Regions from separate parts of the Ohtaekwangia kribbensis genome, predicted to be linked through region 2. Evidence: riboswitches for the same ligand, from Rfam matches in the RefSeq annotation. Region 2 holds a riboswitch; each other region holds the start of a gene.

Region 1 (2,273 bases), on a different contig from region 2:
TCTGCAAAACCGGGCAATGGTCCACGCTATAGCTTCGAATCAAAATATGGCAATGTATACATACGCAAGGCCAATCCATAAAGTATATCCCTGCTATATATCCGGTGAAACAGGGTCGATGGTTTATTGGTTAAAAAAACTTGCTGCAAAAGCTGTCTCATTGATTTGGTTGCGCAAAACACCCTGACCACCCGATAATGCCGGGGATGAAGAGCTCGCTATACTGCGGGCTCTTTACATGTATACAATGTGGTATCTTTATTGCTTCTGAAGAAATACCTGAACCCACGCATTATGGAACTTAACTACCATTGGATCAACCTGCTCGTTTGTTCGGAGCACTGCAAGGCCCGCTCTTCTGCGTAATACCAGGCAACTGCTTTTTACCATGAAAATTTATGACTGGGCGCGGTAGCCCATTTTTGAAGTAGATGACGAACTATTTCTGACATCGATTCGCAAATCATGGCAGCCAATGAATTATAGCGGTGCTTTAAAATTCTAAATATTTTTTTCAAAAAGATTTGCACGTTAACGATTAATACTGATATTTGTCTATCGATTTAGTAGACAAATCAATTCTCACCAGATTGGTTTTATACAGAAGGGAGTAGAGACTAGGCTCAGCGATCCCCTAGCAACCTATCAACCGCAGGTTGAAAAGGTGCTAATTCCTACCAATAAAAAAAATTGGAACTATAAAATTTTTAACCAACATGAAACACACAAAAAATTTCTCCGTTCGTAACAGTATGTACGCCCAGGCCATCAACATGAATTACTGTATGAACAACTGTTGTTGTTGATTTCGCCTTTTCAAAAATCCCCTATAGAAATTTTAATGACTTGCAAACACTGCATCCTCGCGCGGGGAATGCACAGGGAATATTTTGTACCGCAAAAAACAAGCGTATGAAAATGAACTGTTTCCATATACTATACCGATGTTGATGAGCACTGAATTCATCACACCCTTACTAAATATATACTTATACGTCCACCTTAACATTGAACGATCATGGCTTCTTATAAAAAATTCACATTCGAAGGTACATTAACAACAGAACAAATTGAGTTCTTTCAAAAGAACGGCTTCATTCACTTTGAAAACTATGCGTCACAGGAAACTGTTGATACTATTATTAACTCTACCGAGCAGGTGCAACGCCAGTGGGTAAAATCAAATGTTCAGAAAGTAAATGGTGTGCCGATCAAATATGGTACAGATGAAAATGGTGATACCATTGTACAACGTTTTGCATTTACCAATCAACACAGCGATGCCGTAAGAGCATTCGCCAACAACCCGGCTCTGCAGGCATTAAAAGTCTTAATGCCGGAAGGCGCACGCCTCGGTCTCGAAGAGAAAGATGGTGTGGTATTCAATCACTATGTCAATACAGAAGGAAGTAATTTCTACCACATGGGCTGGCATACCGATAGCGCACGTGATATATTCTACGGTAAGAAAGTAGCGCCTATGTTAAACATCGGCTTTTACCTGGATGATTCTACAGCCGATAAAGGCGGACTCCGCGTTTTGCCCGGCACCCATAAACAAGGACTGTGGGATTTACTCTTCCGAAAAAAATACTACCTGAATAACTATGGCGATAAAGACGAGGTATTGGTAGAAGCAAAAGCAGGCGACCTCGTTATTCACGATGGCAGAATATGGCATCGCGTGGCGCCATCGCCACTGACCGGTGCAGCCAGTCGCAGAAGAGTAATGTATATACCGATGATCGTGGGTAAGTATAAACCTAAAACGGAGCAAAGCACAACACCGCTATACCTGCACCTGCTGCCACTGGTAGGAAGTAAGAAACATAAAAATCTTATTCCGGCATTCCGCAAGGCTGCCTGATGGACTATATAAAACTGTTACGCTAAAATTAAACTACAACCATGTTCACATTTTTTGAAAGACCGGTCGGCATTATATACGGCCACCCTGAACAATATAATCCCTTGTTTGAAAAGCTGCTGACGCGGGGAATTCCCTATGAAATAATAAATCCGGCAGACCACCTGTATGATCCTGCCCAATATGAAGTGCCCTATAGCCTCGTGTTCAACGACATGAGTTCACCACCTTACCTGGCGCACAACGCACTGGGTATTGCTCAAACCGTAGAATATGTAAAACATGTGGAAAAGGTAAGTGGTGTACACAACAGCAGTCAGGTTGTAAACGGGTCGCGCGTTACGGAGATTATCAGTACCCGGTCGCGACAACTGGCCCTGTTCGCTTCGCTGGGTATACCTTTTCC
Region 2 (2,273 bases):
CTGTATGGTAAACGGAAATACTTTTCCGGCAGCAATGGTAAAATTGCCGTCAGCATCGGCAACGGCATGTACCGAAGTACCTTTAATAAATACGGTGGCGCCAGGTAATGGCTGGCCGGTATCATCTTTTATAGTTCCGTTTATAAGATCTTGTGCATAAACCGTTGTAAAAGGCAAAGCAAGAAATATAAAGAGTATATATCTTTTCATGTTAGGATTGTGTTGGAGTATGGCAGGTGTTTACTTCAGCGCGCGCTGTTCAAATTTTTCTTTCTCCTGGTCGAAGCGTTTCTGGTCAGGTTTCAGGTATCCGAAATCGTGTAGATCGTCCTGGCTGTTCTGGAGTATCCAGAGGAGAAACTTTAATGCCTCCGGACGTTCATTGATTTTACTGATCGAGATATGCAGATGACCGATTGGAACATTCTTTACATCTTCTTCCTCCAATGCCTTCAATGCTGTATCAAGGTCACTATATATTCTTTCGCGCTCGTTGATCTTGTTGTTGCCATCGAGATCAACCGGTATAACCGCTACACCCGGCACCAGGTGGCGTGTCTTTAGGTCGTATAATAAAGATGGTGTGCTATAGGATATAGCGGTAGAGTCTTTTTGCAATGCTTTGATCAGGTGTTCATCGGCTCCGGCAATGGCTTTCCCTTTAATATTCTGTTGCGTGTAATCAAAGTGTTGTGCAAAGGTGGTGGGAGCACCTGCTTTCTGTAAGCGGGTATATATCGTGAAAGGTGCTTTAATTGTTTTTGCATCTGATTTGTCGGCCAGAATATCGTGAAAGTATATCTGTTTGATCAGGTCGTTGGTAAGTCCTTTTTCACGATATGTTTTAGCGAAAGCGGAGTTAGCGTTGGCTATCGGTACAACGGCATAGCGGGCAAGGTATAAATACTCGCGAGTCTCTTTTACAGCAGGCTCCGGCTCGTATGCTTCAATAAGTAAATCATATTTAGCAGGATCGGTTGTAGTGCGAGACTCAATAATAATTTCGGTCTGTGGATTAACTTCTTTATAGTCTTTAATCCATTTTTCCACTAAAGGATATGCGAATCGTACACCCGTTACAACGACTTTGTTTGCAGGTGCTTGTTGTGCCCAGGCGGCACTGGCCGAAAGTATCAGAAAATAGAAAGCTATTACTGAAATGAATGATTTCATAATTGTGTAATTAGTAAGATGTAGTGAATGCGTAAAGGAAAATAGGCGGCTACGGAATGCACCTTTATCTACAGACGTACCACCAATATGCCTGCTGATATTCGTGCATCCGAAAGCCATGTATAGAGACTACACTGCACTCAGGACAGTATAGAATGATTTGAGAATCAACAACGGCAACAACAGCTGTAGCCGATAAATGTAGGCGAAGAAAAATTTTTGTGCAGCCTATAGCTGTCTTCCCGATGAATAAACATCTCTTTGGTTTTCATGTAATTCAAATTTTATAGTTCCAATTTTATATTGGTAGGAGTTAGCACCTTATCAGTGGTGGATGACAGGTTGCTAGAAGATCATCGAGCCTATTCTCTCCCTTCTTCTGTATAAAATCAATCTGGTGGGAATTGATTATCTACTAAATCGATAGACAAAATTAGTTTTAAAGTATTACCCCACAAACAAAACTTGCTTTTTTTTAAATTTTTTAAAAAATGTGATGATAATTGAATAGAATGAAAAAGCGGGTCGCATCATCCGGTGCGACCCGCTCATTATTATTATCTATACTATATAGTGTGTTGTACTGCTTGTGGATTAGACAGCAGTTGGTGATTGTCCCGAAAACGTTAGTGAATAACGAGTTTTCGGTTTGCTGACCAGGCTGCAGATGTAATTCTGACTATATATACTCCACTCAGCAATGCGCTTAGCCGGAGGGTTGCCGATCCGGATTGAGACACTTGCAACTTTGTTTGTGCTACCTGGATACCTTGCGGATCGAGAATAGTGATGGTATATGCGCCATCCGGAACATCAATCAGGTCGACTGTAACATCATCGTCCTGGTTAACAGGATTCGGATATACAGATGCAAATGGTTCTGCCGGTCCATCGAATTCAATCCGTATAACTTTGAAGCGGACTGTGGTGCCATCCAGATCGGTCTGCGAGAGTCGATAGTAATATACTCCCGCCTTTGCTCCGTCATCTGTAAATTGATATTTGTTTGTAAGTTGTGATGTTCCACTTCCTTTTACGGTGCCGATCGTTATAAATTCTTCACCATTGGCCGAGCGCTCCAGGGTAAAATAATCGTTGTT
Region 3 (2,273 bases), on a different contig from region 2:
ATAACCTGCGCGCCTCCGCGCACCTGGTCCAATGCTACTTCGAGTGCTTCTTCAAACTTATCTTCTTTAATGAGTTTTAAGAATTTGGCGGAGCCGGTAACATTGGTTCGCTCACCTATATTGACAAAGTTAGAACTGGGAGTAATGGTGACTCCCTCCAGTCCACTTAACAATAAATATTTAGACATGTTCTTCTACTACTCCTCTGGGGTTATATTTCTTCGCTATCTCAGCAATCAGTTTAATATGCTCGGGTGTTGTTCCGCAGCAACCGCCAACAATGTTGATCAGTCCTTCTTTCAAAAAGACTTCAACCTGTTGTCCCATTTCCTCGGGTGTCTGATCGTAATGACCAAACTCGTTGGGAAGTCCTGCGTTCGGATAAGCACTCACGAAGTACGGAGCCTTCTCATTGAGTACTTGCAGGTAAGGTCTTAGCTGGCTCGCACCCAACGCACAGTTCAATCCTATACTTAGTAAGGGTACATGCGAAACCGAAATCAGGAATGCCTCGGTGGTTTGTCCGGAAAGTGTGCGACCACTCGCATCCGTTATTGTACCCGATACCATGATGGGTAACTTTCTTCCTATCTCATCAAACAACTCCTGTATAGCAAACAAAGCTGCTTTTACATTGAGTGTATCAATGATGGTTTCAAGCAAGAGTATATCTGCTCCGCCATCAATAAGTCCTTTCGCTTGTTGCTTGAATGCGAGTGCGAGTTCATCAAATGTAATGGCACGAAAGCCAGGGTTATTTACATCTGGTGAAAGGGAAGCCGTCTTATTGGTTGGCCCCATAGCACCTGCTACAAAGCGAGGTTTGCTGGGATCTTTCTTCGTAAATTCTTCGGCTACCTCTTTCGCTATTTTTGCTGAGTAATAGTTCAGATCATATACCGCGTCTTCCAGGTGATAATCGGCTTGCGCGATGGTAGTACCGCTGAATGTGTTGGTCTCGATAATATCAGCACCCGCTTCAAGGTACTGGCGATGTATAGCTTTGATAATATCAGGACGAGTTATTGAAAGAATATCATTGTTTCCTTTGAGCGGGAAGCCATGATCTTTAAAACGCTCTCCCCGGAAATCTTCTTCCTCAAGTTTATACCGTTGGATCATGGTACCCATAGCACCATCAATCACGAGTATACGTTCCTTTAAAATGTCTTCGATTTTCATAAAGCCCTCCGCGTTTAGTTATTGCTATCCAGAGAGCCACTGTAAGGTGGGTTAACTTATCTTTTCCGTTACATCATGCAAAGTAACGAAAGGGATTTAGCACAACATTCGTTAACATAGCTAACGAATAGGATGCTAAGACGTCATCGGGCCCATTCCCTCGGTCTTTCTGGATAAGCTTTGGCAAAGAAAATGAATAGGAATGAAACTACAAAACAACTTACCGTAAACGATACCCTATTCTGATACCTAACACCGGGCAGGGTACCACACGATCTTCTTCATTGGGTATATCAAAAAACAAATCATCTTCCATTCCTTCCGGAAAGGCCGGTATACCGTTTGGTCTTACCTCATCATAGTCAACAAATCGTATGGTCCACCCGGAGTTTACATCGAGAAAAAAATCGGAGAAAAAGTACTTGATCAGTCCAAACTTTACACTGAAGCCTTGTTCATTATACTGCACCGGGTAATAGTGATAGCGTATAATGGTATGCTCGCAGTCATTACCAAAACATTCCTGCTGGCGGAATAGTCTGTCGAATTCAATATCGTTTTTGTAATACTCGGCTGCACCATAAAAAATCAACCTTCGGTATACAATAGGTGCAAAGTATTTTCGCACTTCGAGTTTCATTTTATAGCCGCGCTTGTCGCGATACGATTCATCCTGGTTCGTATAGTTGATCACATGTCCATACTCTGCCTGTGCTGTAAACGTGCGGGTAATTTTCTTCTCGTATGAGAACTCGAGTGTTGGATAAAAATTAATCAAATGAAACGGACTGAATTTCAACGCATGCCTCGGCACTAGTTTCTGATAGCGAAGTGAATCCTGGGCATGGGCGATCGTACCTAGTAAGGCGAGTAGTAGAGATAGAGTTGTACGTGTCACCGGGGCGTTAGTCGTTATTGGTTAATCGTTATTGGTTAATCGTTATCAGCAATGCTATACTTCCGTACGCGACACGGGGATTTTGCTTAGTAAGATGAGCGTACCGGTTTGCTGATCATAGCGGTATTGAAATACACCGTCTTCTCCTGTCAGCAACAAAATACCATTATTGGGTATAACATCGTAGGCATGT

What was found. A riboswitch is a leader RNA that binds a small molecule or an ion and turns the genes downstream of it on or off. The one in region 2 is predicted to bind S-adenosylmethionine.
Region 1: linked by a shared signal. The riboswitch ahead of ACFQ21_RS26850 (phytanoyl-CoA dioxygenase family protein) and the one ahead of ACFQ21_RS07620 (hypothetical protein) in region 2 are both predicted to bind S-adenosylmethionine.
Region 3: linked by a shared signal. The riboswitch ahead of ACFQ21_RS27565 (homocysteine S-methyltransferase family protein) and the one ahead of ACFQ21_RS07620 (hypothetical protein) in region 2 are both predicted to bind S-adenosylmethionine.

The regions. Positions count from the first base shown of each region.
Region 1 covers NZ_JBHTKA010000014.1:223,571-225,843, reverse strand. Annotated here, with positions in the region: gene ACFQ21_RS26855 (hypothetical protein) at 1-81, shown strand, start outside; SAM riboswitch class I at 594-705, shown strand; gene ACFQ21_RS26850 (phytanoyl-CoA dioxygenase family protein) at 1,019-1,867, shown strand; gene ACFQ21_RS26845 (ATP-grasp domain-containing protein) at 1,909-2,273, shown strand, end outside.
Region 2 covers NZ_JBHTKA010000001.1:1,901,063-1,903,335, reverse strand. Annotated here, with positions in the region: gene ACFQ21_RS07625 (SusC/RagA family TonB-linked outer membrane protein) at 1-210, opposite strand, end outside; gene ACFQ21_RS07620 (hypothetical protein) at 241-1,173, opposite strand; SAM riboswitch class I at 1,455-1,563, opposite strand; gene ACFQ21_RS07615 (T9SS type A sorting domain-containing protein) at 1,800-2,273, opposite strand, start outside.
Region 3 covers NZ_JBHTKA010000015.1:169,459-171,731, reverse strand. Annotated here, with positions in the region: gene metH (methionine synthase) at 1-188, opposite strand, end outside; gene ACFQ21_RS27565 (homocysteine S-methyltransferase family protein) at 181-1,182, opposite strand; SAM riboswitch class I at 1,236-1,362, opposite strand; gene ACFQ21_RS27560 (hypothetical protein) at 1,403-2,080, opposite strand; gene ACFQ21_RS27555 (LVIVD repeat-containing protein) at 2,135-2,273, opposite strand, start outside.